3 regions of the Tistrella bauzanensis genome follow, and region 3 is predicted to be linked to each of the others. Evidence: riboswitches for the same ligand, from Rfam matches in the RefSeq annotation. Region 3 holds a riboswitch; each other region holds the start of a gene.
The links. A riboswitch is a leader RNA that binds a small molecule or an ion and turns the genes downstream of it on or off. The one in region 3 is predicted to bind S-adenosylmethionine.
Positions count from the first base shown of each region.

Region 1: it holds a riboswitch for S-adenosylmethionine, as region 3 does, so the genes downstream of both, metA (homoserine O-acetyltransferase MetA) here and metZ (O-succinylhomoserine sulfhydrylase) in region 3, are expected to answer to the same signal.
Region 2: it holds a riboswitch for S-adenosylmethionine, as region 3 does, so the genes downstream of both, metK (methionine adenosyltransferase) here and metZ (O-succinylhomoserine sulfhydrylase) in region 3, are expected to answer to the same signal.

Region 1 is NZ_BMDZ01000007.1:111,227-116,635, forward strand. Features, by position in the region: gene IEW15_RS05235 (NADP-dependent oxidoreductase) at 1-253, opposite strand, end outside; gene IEW15_RS05240 (ester cyclase) at 250-726, opposite strand; gene IEW15_RS05245 (LysR family transcriptional regulator) at 835-1,764, shown strand; gene metA (homoserine O-acetyltransferase MetA) at 1,773-2,693, opposite strand; SAM-I-IV-variant riboswitch at 2,737-2,851, opposite strand; gene IEW15_RS05255 (membrane-bound PQQ-dependent dehydrogenase, glucose/quinate/shikimate family) at 3,075-5,409, shown strand, end outside.
Region 2 is NZ_BMDZ01000012.1:48,950-54,358, reverse strand. Features, by position in the region: gene rimP (ribosome maturation factor RimP) at 1-411, opposite strand, end outside; gene trmB (tRNA (guanosine(46)-N7)-methyltransferase TrmB) at 863-1,642, opposite strand; gene metK (methionine adenosyltransferase) at 1,748-2,917, opposite strand; SAM riboswitch at 3,054-3,129, opposite strand; gene IEW15_RS07440 (helix-turn-helix domain-containing protein) at 3,245-3,649, opposite strand; gene lnt (apolipoprotein N-acyltransferase) at 4,000-5,409, opposite strand, start outside.
Region 3 is NZ_BMDZ01000058.1:821-6,229, reverse strand. Features, by position in the region: gene IEW15_RS19495 (ABC transporter substrate-binding protein) at 1-262, shown strand, start outside; gene IEW15_RS19490 (ABC transporter permease family protein) at 264-2,012, shown strand; gene IEW15_RS19485 (ATP-binding cassette domain-containing protein) at 2,009-2,656, shown strand; SAM riboswitch at 2,745-2,824, shown strand; gene metZ (O-succinylhomoserine sulfhydrylase) at 2,882-4,156, shown strand; gene apaG (Co2+/Mg2+ efflux protein ApaG) at 4,330-4,737, shown strand; gene folE (GTP cyclohydrolase I FolE) at 5,196-5,409, shown strand, end outside.

The DNA of each region.
Region 1 (5,409 bases), on a different contig from region 3:
CATGATCACCGGGCCTGAACCGCTGCACCTGGTCGCCCACCCGTGTCACGACACCGGCCAGATCGGTGGCGATGGTGTGTGGAAGATCCACCGGAAACACCTCATGCATCCAGCCGGCATGCATCTTCACGTCCAGCGGGTTCAACGCCGCGGCCTTGACCTCGACCAGAACCTCGTCGGGGCCGATCGCGGGCTGTGCCACGCTCTCGACAATAACCTCGGCACCATAGGCATGGAATCGTGCCGCCTTCATGACCCGGCCTCCGTCGACACCACTGGCCAGGCGCCCACCTGCCCCAGCCAGCCGAACCAGTCCTCCAGATGCCAGGTATGGGTCAGCCGGCCATCGGCGATGGCATGAAATTCGTGGATCGCGATCTGGAACGATCGCCCGGTCGGCGCCACCCCGAACCAAGGGCCGGTATGGGTGCCGGTGATGACGGCCCGCACCGCCACGCGACCGGGCTGGCCGATCATGTCGAGTATAGTGATCTGCAGATCGCTGAAGGCGGCAGCGAACGCCAGGATCAGCGGTTTCATCCCCGCGCGGCCCGGCTGCTGGTGCGGTGCCAATGGGATGTCCTGCCAGTCGATGGCCACCGCCTGGTCCAGAAGATCCGGATTGCCGTCACTGAAGGCGCGATAGAGCAGCTCGACGACACGGCGGTCGTCGGCGCCCAGCCCCTGCGGGCCGGGCTGTTCCTGATGGTGTAGCGACATGGCCATGGGTCCGGTCGTCCTGAATGAGAGTTGATGTCAGCGTCACCCCCACAGGAATAGGCCCGGCTGCATCATCATTGAAATCGATAGAGAATATATGTGAACATCCACCGCATGGATCTTCATCGCATCGACCTCAACCTGCTCATCGCCTTCGACGCACTGATGACGGAACGCAGCGTCACCCGCGCCGGTACCCGGATCGGGCGCAGCCAGCCGGCCATGAGTGCGGCACTGGCGCGGTTGCGCGCGCTGATCGGGGATGACCTGTTCGTCCGGGCGCCGCACGGTCTGCAACCGACACCACGGGCGATCGATCTGGCCGAACCGCTGGCTCAGGCGCTGGCCCAGATAGACCGGGCATTGGGCGCTGACCGGACTTTCGATCCCGCGACCGCGACAACCGCGATCTCGCTGGGCATATCGGATCATCCGGGCCTTCTGATGCTGCCACGACTGCTGGACCGGCTGCGGCATGACGCACCGGGCATGGCCCTGCATGTCCGCGACATCGCGGCCCGAGACGATGCAATCGCGATGCTGGATGCCGGCACGGTCGATATCGCCGTTGGCGTTCCGCCCACCGCAACCGGCGGCGGTCGGATCCTGCACCAGCCGCTGTTCAGGGAACGCTTCGTCTGTGTGCTGCGGAAAGATCACCCGGCCGCACAGGCACCGCTGGATCTGACCGCTTTCCTCACGCTGTCGCATCTGCTGGTCTCGCCCGAAGGCGACCAGTTCGGGCAGGTGGACGCGGCTCTGGCGAGACGGGGTCTGAAACGGCACCTGGCCCTGACCCTGCCCCACATGTACGCGGCGCCGCTGCTGGTGGCGCGGTCGGACCTGATCGCGACCCTGATGGAAGGCGTGATCATGGCCTCGGGCCATGCCGATGCACTGGTGATGCTGCCACCGCCGCTGGATCTGCCGACCGTGCCGTTCGTCATGTCATGGCACCGTCGCAACGACACCCATCCCGGCCAGCACTGGCTGCGCGGCCGAATCGCCGCCCTTGGCGATGCCGGCCGCGACCATGGCGATTGACCGTGCCGTCAATCGGCGCCGATGGCCTCGATGTCGAATGGCGTGGTCTGGTAGATCTCGTTGATCCAGTTGCCGATCAGCAGATGGGCGTGGCTGCGCCAGCGGTTCTCCGGCTCCCGGGTCGGGTCGTCCTTGGGAAAGTAGTTCTTCGGCACCTGAATGGCATCGCCGGTCGCCACATCGCGCTGGTATTCCTCGGCAAGCGAGGTCCGGTCGTATTCAAGATGATTGAACATGTGCAGCGAGCGGTGCCGCGGATCGTCGAGCAGGCACAAGCCGGCGTCGTCACTGTCGGCCAGCACGGTGATGCCGGCATCCCGGGGCAGATCCTCGCGCCGGATCTCGGTCCAGCGTGATACGGGAATCGAGAAGTCGTCGGAAAAGCCGCGCAGATAGGGCGAGGCCGGCGCCAGATTGCGATGCCGGAAAACGCCAAAGGCCTTTTCCGGCAGGTCATGCTTGGGCACACCGTGGAAATGATGCACCGCCGCCTGCGCGCCCCAGCAGATATTGAAGCAGCGATGAACGTTCGTCTGGGTCCAATCGAACACGTCGCACAGCTCCCCCCAATAGGTGACCTCTTCAAAGGGCAGCCGTTCAATGGGGGCACCGGTGATGATGAAACCGTCGAAGCGCTCCGACCGGATATCGTCCCAGCTTCGATAGAATGAACTCATATGATCAACGGATGTATTGCGCGCGACATGGCTGCCGATGCGGATCAGCGACAATTCGACCTGCAGCGGCGTCGCGCCGATCAGACGCGCGATCTGGGTTTCCGTCCGGATCTTGTTGGGCATGAGATTGAGCAGCCCGACCCGCAACGGCCGGATATCCTGCCGTATGGCGTCGGTCTCACGCATGACCATCACGCCTTCGGCTTCAAGCGTGCTCCGGGCCGGCAGGTCATCGGGAATCTTGATCGGCATCGACGCGTTCATCCTCCGACGTAGTGCGGGGCTGGCGCCGTGGCGTGATCCGATTGATTGCCGGTTCGGCCACATCCTCCCCCATGAAACAGGCGGGAGTGCCACCTTGCCCGGTCGGCAGGTTGGCGTTGGGCGCGCCCCAACTCTTGATGTCGCGTCAGTTGTAGGGGAGATTTCCGGCCGTCTCAAGGGGCAAGTATGACCGCCTGCATGGCGCTGCATGCCCGGATGATCGCCACGGAGCGGAGGCATCGATCGGAAACAATTCGCCCGACGTGCTGTTGGGGGCGCAAGCCGGCCGTCATCGATGCCGACGGTCACTGGCGCCGGTCGTGTCACCCGGCCCGGCCGGATGCCGCAGTCCGAACCGGAGCGTTCATCATGCGAGACCTGCTTCATCCGCCCCGCCGGCCCGGCGGGATCGTGCTGATCACCGGCATCCTCGTCGGATTGATCGGCCTTGCGCTTGCGGTCCTTGGGGGCTGGCTGCTCTACCTGGGGGGTACGCCATATTATCTTGTCACCGGACTGCTGCTTGTGCTGAGCGGCACCGTGATGTCATCCGGCCACCCGGCCGGCGTATGGGTCTATGTGGCGGTGCTGATCGGCACAATCGCCTGGGCGATCTATGAGGCAGGCCTCGACGGCTGGGCGCTTCTGCCGCGACTTGTCGCGCCATTGGTGCTGGGCATCTGGATCTTGTCGCCGTGGGTGGCAGGCCGGCTCTTGAAGGCCCCCGGGCATGGGCAGATTGCCGGCCACAGCCAGGTCCGGGCGGTGTCGTGGGGCGGCATGCTTGCCTGTATGGTTCTGATCGGTCTCGTCTTCGCGGCGGGTTACCGGATCACCGACATGCGCTATGCCCGCACCGACGACACATCGGGCTGGACGGTCGGGGCACAGGCGCCCGCCGACCGCTTCATCGCCAGAGCGGACTGGCGATCCTATGGCGGCACCCATGCGAATGACCGGTTTTCGGCGCTCGACCAGATCACCCCCGACAATGTCGCCCGCCTTGAAAAGGTGTGGTCGTTCTCGACCGGCGACATGCCGAAGCCGGGCGAGAAAAAGCGCGGCCGCGAATTCAGCTTCGAGGCGACCCCGATCAAGGTGGATGATTCGCTGTATCTGTGCACACCGCACCGCGACGTGATCGCGCTCGACGCGACCACGGGCGAACGGCTCTGGCGCTTCCAGCCGGGCGGGGACATGTCGCACAACATCTATCAGGCCTGCCGCGGCGTCTCGTATTTCGAGGCGCCTGAGGGCACGCCCTGCCGGCAGCACATCGTCTCCACCGCCTCGGACCTTCCGCGTCTGTTCGCGCTCGACGCCACGACCGGCAAACCCTGCGAGACGTTCGGCGACGAAGGCATGGTCGATCTGCGCCAGAACATGGGGCCGGTGCCGCCCGGCTTCCATTTCATCACCTCGCCACCGATGGTGATGAACGGCAAGATCGTGTTGAGCGGCTGGGTCTATGACAATCAGACGGTCGGTGAACCATCCGGCGTGATCCGCGCCTTCGATGCCGTCGATGGGCATCTGGCATGGTCCTGGGATCTGGGGCGCAATCCACCGACCGACCCCCTCGGCCCAGACGAGGTGTATACGCGCGGAACCCCCAATGGCTGGGGCGTGTATTCGGCCGACCCGCAGCTCAATCTGATCTATATTCCGCTCGGTAACGCGACGCCCGACTATTATGGCGGCGGCCGGCGGCCGTTCGACGAGGCCTATTCCGGCGCGCTGGTGGCGCTCGACGCGACGACCGGCCGAGAGCGCTGGCATTTCCAGACCGTGCATCACGGCCTGTGGGACTTCGACCTTCCGATCGGGCCATCGCTGGTCGATCTTCCCGATGGCGATGGCGATGGCGATGGCGATGGCGGCACGATCCCTGCGCTGGTCCAGACCACCAAGCAAGGCGAGATCTTCGTGATCGACCGGCGCAGCGGTGAGCCGATCGCGCCGGCCGAGGAACGGCCGGTGCCGCAGGGCGATATCCCCGGCGAACGCTATTCGCCGACCCAGCCCTTCTCGGTCGACATGCCGTCGCTGAGAGCGCCGAAGCTTCAGGCGACAGACATGTGGGGCGCCACGCCGATCGACCAGTTGCTGTGCCGCATCACCTTTCACCACATGCGAGATGACGGGCTGTTCACGCCGCCCGGTCTGACACCCACCATCGGCTGGCCGGCGTTTGACGGTACCTCCGACTGGTACGGCCCGACCATCGATCCGGCGCGGAAGCTGATGTACATCAACACCACTTTCATGCCGTTCAAACTGAAGATGCTGCCCTATGAGAAAGGTTTCGCGAAAGATCTCTACCAGCCCTGGAGCGGCTGGGGAGAGCCATATCCGCAGCCGCCGTTCAGCAACAATCCGCAGCATGGCACGCCATTCGCAATCAAGGTCGACCCCTGGCTGAACGTGCTGGGCGTGCCCTGTGCCCGTCCGCCCTGGGGGCAGATGCAGGCGATCGACCTCGTGAGCCGCGAGATCGTGTGGAAACGGCCGTTCGGCACCACACGCGACATGGGCCCCTTCGGTCTGCGAATGCCTGTTGGTCTGCCGACTGGCGTATTCAGCATGGGCGGCAGTGCCGCGACCGCCAGCGGGCTCATTTTCATTGCCGCGACCACCGATCAATACATGCGCGCCCTCGATGCCCGCACCGGGCGAACCCTGTGGCAGGTCCATCTGCCGGCTG
Region 2 (5,409 bases), on a different contig from region 3:
CGCTTCAGCGCCGTCATCCAGACGGATCGCGACCAGCCCGCCATCACGCACGCCGGCAAGCCGACCGCGGAACCGCTTGCGGCCCTCATGCGGGCGCCGCAGTTCCATCTTGGCCTCAAAGCCGGCGAACCGCTCGAAATCCTTGAACCGGGTCAGCGGCCGGTCGATGCCGGGGGAGCTGACCTCAAGTGCATAGGCCTCGGTGATCGGATCCTCGACGTCGAGCAGCGCCGACACGACATTGCTGATCTCGGCGCAGTCATCGACCGTCATCAACTGACCGTCGGTGCGCTCGGCCATGATCTGCAAGGTGGCGTTGGTGCCCGATCGGAACACGATGCGCACGACCTCGTAACCGAGATCGCCGATGGCCGGCTCGATCAGCTCGGTGATACGACGAACGACGTCCATGCGCTCCTCCAGTGGCGGGGCGAGGCCAGACCGGCGCGGGCGACTGGCCCGACACAGGTGATGGTCCGACGCGGCACAAACAAAAAAAGGCGGGCCCAAGGCCCACCCGGCGGAAGCTGCATGTGACCGCGACCTCCGGCGTGCCCACGCCGGATACCCCTCCGGTCCCTCACCGGGGCGGAAGGCTCGTCGGCTTGGGCGCTGGCGGGATCGCCGGCGGTCCGCAAACGCGGACGACGGTCAATATACGCATATGTAACGGAACCGCAAGGAGTTTGTCCCCGGGGGCGCCCGCGCCCCGCCGTCCATCCGCCGCAACCTCGCCTGCCTGCAATCGGCGCCTCAGCGAACGTGGGGGTGTCACTGCGGCCAGACAAGGCCGCCCAGAGCGATTCCGCGCTGGAAACACGCCGGATCTTCGGAAAAAGCACGCAGCCCCCCAGAAAAATGCTCAGGTCTTCAGAAACCGCATGAACACCGGCACCCGTCCCGCGGCGCGGGCCTTGGCCTCATAGCGGGTCTCGATCTGGCCGTCGGGCCGCCGCTGCCAGTCGCCTGGCCGGCGTGCCGTCCATGTGAAGGCCGGATGGGCGCGAACATGGGCCAGTGTCCAGGCACACAGATCGGTATGATCGGTGGCGGCCGTCAGCTCGCCGCCCGGCTTCAGCACCCGGGCCAGCGCCGCCACCGTCTCGGGCTGGATGAAACGGCGCTTGGCGTGGCGGCGCTTGGGCCAGGGGTCCGAGAACAGCAGATAGACCCGGTCGAGACAGGCATCGGGCAGCACGTCCAGCAGGCGGGCGGCATCATCGCCCAGCACCCGTACATTGCGCAGGCCGCGGACCTCCAGTTCAACCAGAAGCGCCGACATGCCGCCGATATAGGGCTCGCAGCCGATGAAGCCGGTGTCGGGCTCGGCCTCGGCCCTGGCGATCAGATGCTCACCGCCGCCGAAGCCGATTTCCAGCGCCAGCGCCGCCGGCGGATGATCGAACAGCGCATAGGGGTCGATCGGCGACAGCGACCCGCCCTCGCCGCGCGGCGGCAGCGCAATCGCCAGCGCCGGCAGCGTCTGCTCCAGCACCCGGCTGCGATTGGCTTTCAGCGGCCGGCCGATGCGGCGGCCGAAGTGGCGCCGACCAACACTGTCGCCATGGCTGTCGGCGTCATCGGCATCAGAGACGGTCGTGGCGGCGGGCGGGGCGGCGGGCTTATGGCTTGAAACGGTCATCGGCTGTCCGGTGTCCGGGCTGGTCAGAGGGGTGGGCTGTCGACAAAAAAGCGGGCGGCACCCGGATCTCCGGATGCCGCCCCTTGCTGATCGCATGGATCAGGATCAGAGCACAAGCTGCTTGATCGCCTCCACCAGATCGGTCTTCTCCCACGAGAAGCCGCCATCGGCCTCGGGCTCGCGCCCGAAATGGCCATAGGAGGCGGTGCGGGCAAAGATCGGCTTGTTCAGCTGCAGATGCTCGCGGATGCCGCGCGGGGTCAGGTTCATCACCTCGCGCATCGCCGCTTCCAGCCTGGCCTCGTCAACCGTGCCGGTGCCGTGGGTGTCGACATAGACCGACAGCGGATGCGACACGCCGATAGCATAAGAGAGCTGGATGGTGCAGCGATCGGCCAGCCCGGCCGCCACCACGTTCTTCGCCAGATAGCGCGCGGCATAGGCGGCCGACCGGTCGACCTTGGTCGGATCCTTGCCCGAGAAGGCGCCGCCACCATGGGGTGCTGCACCGCCATAGGTGTCGACGATGATCTTGCGCCCGGTCAGGCCGGCATCGCCATCCGGGCCGCCGATCACGAAATTGCCGGTCGGATTGATATAGAGATGGGCGTCGTCGCACATCCAGCCCGCAGGCAGCGAGGCCTCGATGATCGGCCGCACGGCGGCCTTCACCTCGTCCTGGGTGACGCCGGCGATGTGCTGGGTCGACAACACGATCGAGGTGGCGCCCACCGGCTTGCCGCCTTCGTATTGCAGGGTCACCTGGCTCTTGGCGTCGGGGCCAAGCAGCGCCACGTCGCCCGAGCGGCGGGCCGCACGCAGATTGCGCAGGATGGTGTGGGCATAGTGGAGCGGCGCCGGCATCAGCGCGTCGGTTTCCCGGCAGGCATAGCCGAACATGATGCCCTGGTCGCCGGCGCCCTCATCCTTGTTGCCGGCGGCATCGACGCCGACCGCGATATCGGCCGACTGATCGTGCAGAAGCACTTCGATCCTGGCGGTCCGCCAGTGGAAGCCGTCCTGCTCGTAACCGATGTCGCGGATGACGTCGCGCGCCACCTGCTCGATGGTTTCGGGCGAGGTGTCGCCCTTGGAGCGGATCTCACCCGCAATCACCACCCGATTGGTGGTCGCGAGCGTTTCACAGGCGACCCGCGAGAACGGGTCGGCAGACAGAAGATGGTCGAGAACGGCATCCGAAATCCGGTCACAGATCTTGTCTGGATGGCCTTCGGAGACCGACTCGCTGGTGAACAGGTAGTTGCTGCGGGCCATGACGCGTCTTCAACCCCTCAAGAACCGACGACGAACCGTGGCTCCGACCACGGTCCGGGCAACCTCGCGGGCTTTCAGCCCGCCGGTTGCCTACGATGGACTCCGTGCGTCTGGGTTCTCGGCGGGTTGACACGGGAATGCGCCCACCAAGCCCACTTAGCGCACTGTTTAACGTGGCGGCAAGCGGCACAAATCCGACCACGGATGATCTGGCATACCCACGCTCTCACAGGTCACGCTTGCGGGACATGTGATTTTCGCGCATTGGTTTTGCTCAAACCCTCGGATGAAACTTCCACGACGTGCTTCCGGAATCAAGCACGTTTTTCAGGCACCGGTGCCGATCGCGTCGCTCATCGACCGCGCCAGATCAATCACACGGGTGCGGGTGCGTGCATCGGGAATGCGGGCGAAGTCGAAGGCCAGCATCTGGGCGTCCGGGCCTTCCATCACCGCCCAGTCGAAGCCGTCGTCGACGCTGATCAGCCCGCGTCCTCCCGCCACCGCTTCTGCCTGATCATAGAAGAACGATACCGGCACATCCAATGCATGGGCGATCAGGAACAGCCGGCCCGCGCCGATGCGATTGGTGCCGCGTTCATATTTCTGGATCTGCTGGAAGGTCAGTCCCACCCGCTGCCCCAGCTTTTCCTGGCTGAGCCCCAGAAGCTGCCGGCGCAACCGCACGCGTCCACCGACATGAGCGTCAATCGGGTTCAGTCTCGTCACCATCCGCGTCATCCCTCCTCGCACCCCGCAGGCCTCGTTTCCGACCTGTTACCAGCCGGATAGATGACATCACGCCATGGCATGGGTCAACCCCGGCGCGCGCATGGGGCTGCATGAAACGCGTATTCCGGGTTGCATTCCCGGTCACACTCGCCTCCAGTGACAGGTTGAACACGCATCAGTTGCTTATCCCGCAGACTCGACATCGCAAAGTAGTCTACTGACTCTCCGGGGGAAAATCAGATCGCTGATCCAACCGTCCTGCGGGATTTCCTCAGGAAGAAAAGTCAGCAATCAGACACTGCAAGATAACGAGAAGGTCATGCGAAAATATATCAAGATCCTGTGAATGCTCAGGCAGCACCGGTATTGCGGCGTGTGGTCAGAAAACCTGCCACCATCACCAGCAGGGCCGCGATGCCGGCGGCCTCGTCGCCCATCCGGGCATAGATGGTCGGTGCCAGCGCCACCGGCAGCGGGCCATCCAGCACGCCGCGCCGGTCCAGGGGCAACAGCGCCACGATCCGCCCCAGCGGGTCGACGATCGCCGATATGCCGTTATTGGCGGCACGGACCAGCGGCAGGCCTTCCTCGATCGCCCGCATCCGGGCGGCGGCGAAATGCTGGAAGGGACCGGCGGTCAGGCCGAACCAGCCGTCATTGGTGACGTTCAGCAGAAAGCCCGGCCGGGTGGCGGGGTCGGCCCCGGCAGTGACCGCGCCGGGGAAGATCGCCTCATAACAGATCAGCGGGCTTGCCGGCGGCAGGCCGGGCAGCGCCAGTGTGGCGGGGCCGGGGCCGGCCGAAAAATCCATCGTCCCCTCGGTCAGCTTGGGGAACGGGTTCAGGCTGCGCAGCGGCACATATTCGCCGAACGGCACCAGATGCGCCTTGTCATACACACCCTGGATGCGCCCGGCGCCATCGATCGCCAGCACACTGTTATAGATCAATGGCGTCGGCTCGGCCCCGTCGGCCGCACCGGCCGGCGGCCGCACCCACTCCACCCGCGGCGCCCCGGTGATCAGCAGCCCGCCCGACGGCACCGCCGCCGCCAGCGCCATCCGGGGCTCGGCATCCTGTTCCAGATAATAGCCAACCGCGGTTTCCGGCCAGATGACATGGCTGATGCGGTCGAAGCCCGGGCCGCGGGTCAGGTCGATCTGGGCACGCATATGCTGCGCCCGCATGCCGCCACGCCATTTCTCGCGCTGGTCGATTGCCGCCTGCACCAGCCGCAACCGCACATCCGGCACCATCGCCGTCGCGGTCTCCGACAGCCGCGCCATACCCCATCCGGCACTGCCCGCCACCACCAGCAGAACCAGTACCGCCAGCGCCAGGGCCGGCCGCCGCTCACCGGCCGCGCGCGTCACCAGCAAAGCCGGGCTTGTGAACACCAGCACCGCCAGCAGGCCCAGCCCATAAATGCCCACCACCGAGGCCGCCTGCGCCACCGGTGGCACCGCCAGCCAGGCACTGCCGGCCAGATTCCAGGGAAATCCGGTCAGCACATGGCCGCGCAGCCATTCCGCGGCCACCCACAGCACCGCGAAGATCGCGATCCGTCCGGGCCCCCGGCCGCCCAGCCGCGCCTGCGCCACCCCGACAAGACCGGTGAAAATGCCAAGCCCGGCCGCCAGCCCCAGCACTGCCGGCACCGCCAGCGCGCCGAATTTGGCGGCGTCGACGAAGAAGGCGACGCCGATCCAGTACAGCCCGGCCGCGAACTGGCCCAGCCCGAAAGCCCAGCCGGTCCAGAA
Region 3 (5,409 bases):
CAAGGCAGCGGCGATGGTGGCCGCCAACCATCTGATTTCACCGGCAGCCCAGGCCGCCAAGCTGGACCCGGCGGTGTGGGGCGACATGACCGTGCTGGCGGCGGACCGGTTGAGCGATGACGGCCGCGCCCGCTTTGCCGCCATCGATCTGGGTCCGGCATGGCCGTCGGATGACGAACTGGGCCCGGCCCTGCCCGAACCGCATCCTGACTGGACCGGCTGGCTGGAAGCCGAATGGGCGCGGCGCTATCTGGGCGGCTGAGATGCAGATCCCGAACCCGGCCGGGCCGGCCGCCTTCCGCCCGGCGGCGGTGATCCGCCCGTCCTGGCCGCTGATGGCGGCACCGGGCGCGGTGATCCTGCTGCTGGCCGTGCCGCTGCTGGGCGGGCTGGCGGCAACCGGGCTGGCCGCTGCCGATGGCGCCGCATGGCAGGTGCTTGCAACCGAACCCGGCATGCTGCACGCGGCCCTGATCAGCCTGTGGACCGCGCTTGCCGCCACCCTGCTGTCGGTGCTGCTGGCCGGCGGCATGGCCGCAGGCCTGGCCGCCCTGCCCGGCTTCGGCCGCATGGCCGAACGCGCCGCCCTGGTGATGGTGGCGGCCCCCCATGCGGCGGTGGCGGTTGGGCTGGCACTGCTGATCGCCCCCACCGGGCTGATCTTCCGCGCCGTCAGTGGTGGTGGCGACGCCCTGCCGCCGGACCTGGCCGTCCCCGGCGACCGGTTCGGGCTGTCGCTGATCGTGGGGCTGGTGATCAAGGAAACCCCGTTCCTGCTGGCCCTGCTGCTGGCCGCACAGGCGCGGCTGGGTGCCGGCGCCGTGCTGGCCCGCGCGCGCTGTCTGGGCTGGCGCCCGGCCAGCGCGTGGTGGCGGATCGTGGCGCCACAGATCTGGCCGGTGCTGCGCTGGCCGGTGGTGGCGGTGCTGGTCTATGGCATCGGCACGGTCGATATGGCTGTGGTGCTGGGGCCGAGCCTGCCGCCGAGCTTCGCCGTGCGCAGCCTGTCGCTGCTGTTCGATGCCGACCCCGCCCGTGCCGCCGCCGGCCATGCCGCCGCCCTGGCGCAACTGGCGCTGGCAGCGGTGGCGGTGGGCATCTGGTGGCTGGGTGAGCGGCTGGCGCGGTTCTGGCTGGCGGGCGGTCGCGGCGATCATCCGGCCCGCATCGATCCACCGCTGGTGCGACGGCCACGCCAGCCCGTGGCGCCGGCGCTGTCGGGCCTGTCGGGGCTGGTCGGCGGTCTGGCGCTGCTGCTGGCGGCCGCCAGCCTTGCCACCCTGGTGATCTGGGCGCTGGCGGCAAGCTGGCGGTTCCCCGATCTGCTGCCCATGCGCTGGGCACCGGGCCGGCTGGCCGATACCGTGGCGCTGCTCGGCTGCGTCATCGCCCGCACGGTCTGGCTGGGGCTGCTGCCGGTGGCCATCGCCCTGCCGCTGGCGGTGCTGGTGCTGGAACGTGAGGCTTTGGGTGCAGACGGCGGAACCGGGGCCGGCCGCTCGCTGTCGCAGGCGGCGGAGGCGCTGGTCTATCTGCCGCTGCTGCTGCCGCCGGCGGCATTTCTGGCCGGCATCCGCGCCTTGGCGCTGCGCCTGGGGCTGGACGGCACGGTTGTGGCCGTAGTGTGGTGCCATCTGCTCTATGTGTTCCCCTATCTGTTTCTGGCGCTGCGCGAAAGTTATCGCCGCACCGACCCCCGGCCGCGGCTGCTGGCGCGCAGCCTGGGCCGGGGGCCGGGCGGCGCCTGGGTGGCGGTGATGCTGCCGCTGACCGCGCGGCCGATGGCGATTGCCGCCGCGATCGGCTTCGCGGTCGGTGTGGCACAATATCTGCCGGCGCTGATGATCGGCGGTGGCCGGCTGCCGGTGCTGGCCACCGAAGCCGTCGCCGCCGCATCCGGCATCGACCGGCGGGCGGCATCGACTGCAGCCCTGCTGATGACCGCCCTGCCCGCCATCGGCTTCCTGCTGGCCAGCCTGATCCGCGCGCCGGCCCGGGCGGTGCGGCAATGACCGCCGGGCTGGTGCTGGACCGGCTGGCGCTGCGCATCCATGACCGGCCGCTGATCGGCCCGCTGGATCTGACGGTGCCGGCAGGCGTGATCGGCGCCGTGGTCGGGCCGTCCGGCGTGGGTAAATCCACCCTGCTGGCGGTGATCGCCGGTATTGCCGGGCCGGGTGTGACCATGGCCGGCCGGGTGTGGCTGGATGGTACTGCCATCGACGGCCTGCCGCCCGAGGCGCGGCGCGTGGGGCTGATGATGCAGGATGATCTGCTGTTCCCGCATCTGACGGTTGCCGCCAATATCGGCTTCGGCCTGCCCGCCGGGCTGTCGCGGGCCAGGCGCCGGGCCTTGATCGACGCGGCACTGGCCGAGGCGGGCCTGGCCGGGCTGGGTGGTCGCGACCCGCTGACCCTGTCGGGGGGGCAGCGGGCGCGGGTGGCGCTGATGCGGATGCTCGTGGCACGCCCGCGCATGGTTCTGATGGACGAACCCTTCGCGCGGCTGGACCGGCCGCTGGCCCACAGGCTGCGCACGGCCGTGTTCGCCCGCATCCGCGCCGAGGCGGTGCCGACGCTGATCGTGACCCATGATCCGGACGAGGCGGCGGCGGCCGGCGGGCCGGTGCTGGATCTACAGGCCGCGGATGGGTGAAAGATGCTGATATCTTCAGGACTTGACCCCCGGTCGCGCCCGGGCGTATCGTGGCGCCCTGATGTCGCGGGGCACGTGTGGCTTGTGTCGGCGCATCCGTGGGGATTTGGGCCGGCCGGCTTGCGGACCACGTAAATCTCGCTGCTAAAAGGTCGGGAGCGGGCGCAGAACGGATTGTGCGTCGACCCGGCCAGAGGCCGGGTTTTTTTATGCGGACATGTGACCATGCGGGAAGACGGGGGCCGGAACGGCGTCGAGGACGAATGTGCGGCCGATGACGGGCTGTGGGAGAGCGATCGGGGTGGCGGCGACAAGCCGGCGGCCGGCGCCGGCCGCCGGCAGGCGACGCTGGCGGTGCGCGGCGGGCTGGACCGCAGCCCCCATGGCGAGACATCGGAAGCGCTGTTCCTGAATTCGGGCTATGTCTATGACAGCCCGGCCAGGGCCGAGGCCCGGTTCAAGGGCGAGGAGCCCGGCTTCGTCTACAGCCGCTATGGCAACCCCACGGTGCGCACCTTCGAGACCCGGCTGGCGGCGCTGGAAGGTGCCGAGGCCTGCCGGGCCACGGCATCGGGCATGTCGGCGGTGTGGACCGCCCTGGTCTGCCAGCTCCGCCAGGGCGACCATGTGGTCGCGGCCGAAGCGCTGTTCGGATCGTGCCAGTACATCCTGACCGAATTGCTGCCCCGGTTCGGCATCGAGACCAGCTTCGTGCGCGGCGACGACATCGCGGCCTGGTCGGCGGCGGTGCGGCCGAACACCAAGGTGTTCTTTCTGGAAACCCCGTCGAACCCGCAGCTCGAACTGATCGACCTTCAGGCGGTGGCGGCGGTGGCACGCGATTGTGGCGCCAGGCTGGTGGTCGACAACGTGTTCGCCACGCCGATCCTGCAGAAGCCGCTGCAGCTTGGCGCCCATGTCGTGGTCTATTCCGCCACCAAGCATATCGACGGCCAGGGCCGGGTTCTGGGCGGCGCCATCCTGTCGGACGAAGCCTTCTGCGATGGCGAGCTGCGCAATTTTCTGCGCCATACCGGCCCGACCTTGAGCGCCTTCAACGCCTGGGTGCTGCTGAAGGGGCTGGAAACCCTGCCGCTGCGGGTGCGGGAACAGACCCGGGCCGCCACCGCGCTGGCCCGGCGGCTTGAAAACCATCCGGCGTTGACGCGGCTGATCTATCCGGGCCTCGCCTCGCATCCCCAGCATGCCCTGGCACGCCGGCAGATGCGGGGTGGCGGCACGGTTCTGGCGCTGGATTTCGCCGGCGGCAAGGACGCCGCTTTCCGCTTTCTTGAGCGTCTGGAGGTGGCCGACATCTCGAACAATCTGGGTGACAGCAAGACCTTGGCCACCCACCCGGCCACCACCACCCATCAGCGCCTGACCGCCGACCAGCGGGCCGCCGTGGGTATCACCGAAGGGCTGGTGAGGGTGTCGGTGGGGCTTGAGGATGTGGAGGATCTGGCGGCCGATCTGGGGGCCGCACTCGACGCCGCATAACCGCTGGCGAGGCCCGTCTGCCGATTAGGGCTTGCGCTCGGCACTGGAAATCCGCTGCATTGGTCGCAATATTGGCTTCGCAGACCCTTCGAGGCCGGCATGCGGGCGGGTTTGCCGGGGTGGGGACATCGGTATGGTGTCGCCATGATGCGACGATTGAGCAGGTGGGGATGATGGCGGCGGAACACGAATACAGCGCGACAACCCGCTCGATCATGGTGGCGGTGCGTCCGTTCTATGTCGACGACCAGTCATCGCCGGAAGACGGGCAGTTTGTCTTCGCCTATCACATCCGGATCGAGAATCACGGCGCGGACACGGTCCAGTTGCGCAGCCGCCACTGGCGGATCATCGATGCGCTGGGCCGGCTTCAGGAGGTGCGCGGCCCGGGCGTGGTAGGCGAGCAGCCGGTGCTGGCACCGGGCGAGAGCTTCGAATACACCAGCGGCGCACCGCTGGCCACGCCGTCGGGCATCATGGGCGGCAGCTATCAGATGGAGAGCGCCGCCGGCGAGATGTTCGAGGTCGAGATCCCGAGTTTCTCGCTCGACAGCCCCCATGCCGCCCAGACGATAAACTGACCGCCGGCCCCCGGTCGCAACCGGATGAGGGGCCCGCCTCTGGCAATCCGCGCCGAATGGACTAGATCTGGTCTGAACCCCTTTGGGGCGCGCACGCAGGGACAGCCGGCACCGGGCGCCGCACGGTCGTCCGCGATTTTCGCCGTGGACGGGCTTGCAGGGGTAGCTGGCAAAACCTATAGTAGAAGTTCCATCAGGCAGGTGCAGGGCGATCTCTGGTTGCATTGCCCCATCCTGCCACCGGTTCGCGGACCGGGAGGCCGCCGTATCGCGGCCAACTGTTCCGCGTGATCACGAGAGCTGCCAGGGCATGTCCGCACCGATGATCCGGCTGGCGGGTGCCCACGTAAAACTGACAGCTTTCGTACGATCGGCCCGCCGCAGACACGACGCCCCGCGCAGCTTTTGCCAGCCGGGCGACGTGTCCAGCCGGCCGCACCCTGGGAGTTGCTTGAGCAATGACACGCGAAAACGTGCTGGCGGTGAAACTTGACGGCCAGGTGAAGACCCCGGACGCGACCTCTGCGGCGCGGCCGGACCGCGCCGAAGCCGAAGCCGCCGTGCGGACCCTGATCCGCTGGGCCGGCGACGATCCCGACCGCGAAGGCCTGCTGTCCACGCCCGATCGCGTGGTCCGGTCTTATGAGGAATTCTTCGCGGGCTATGCGCAGG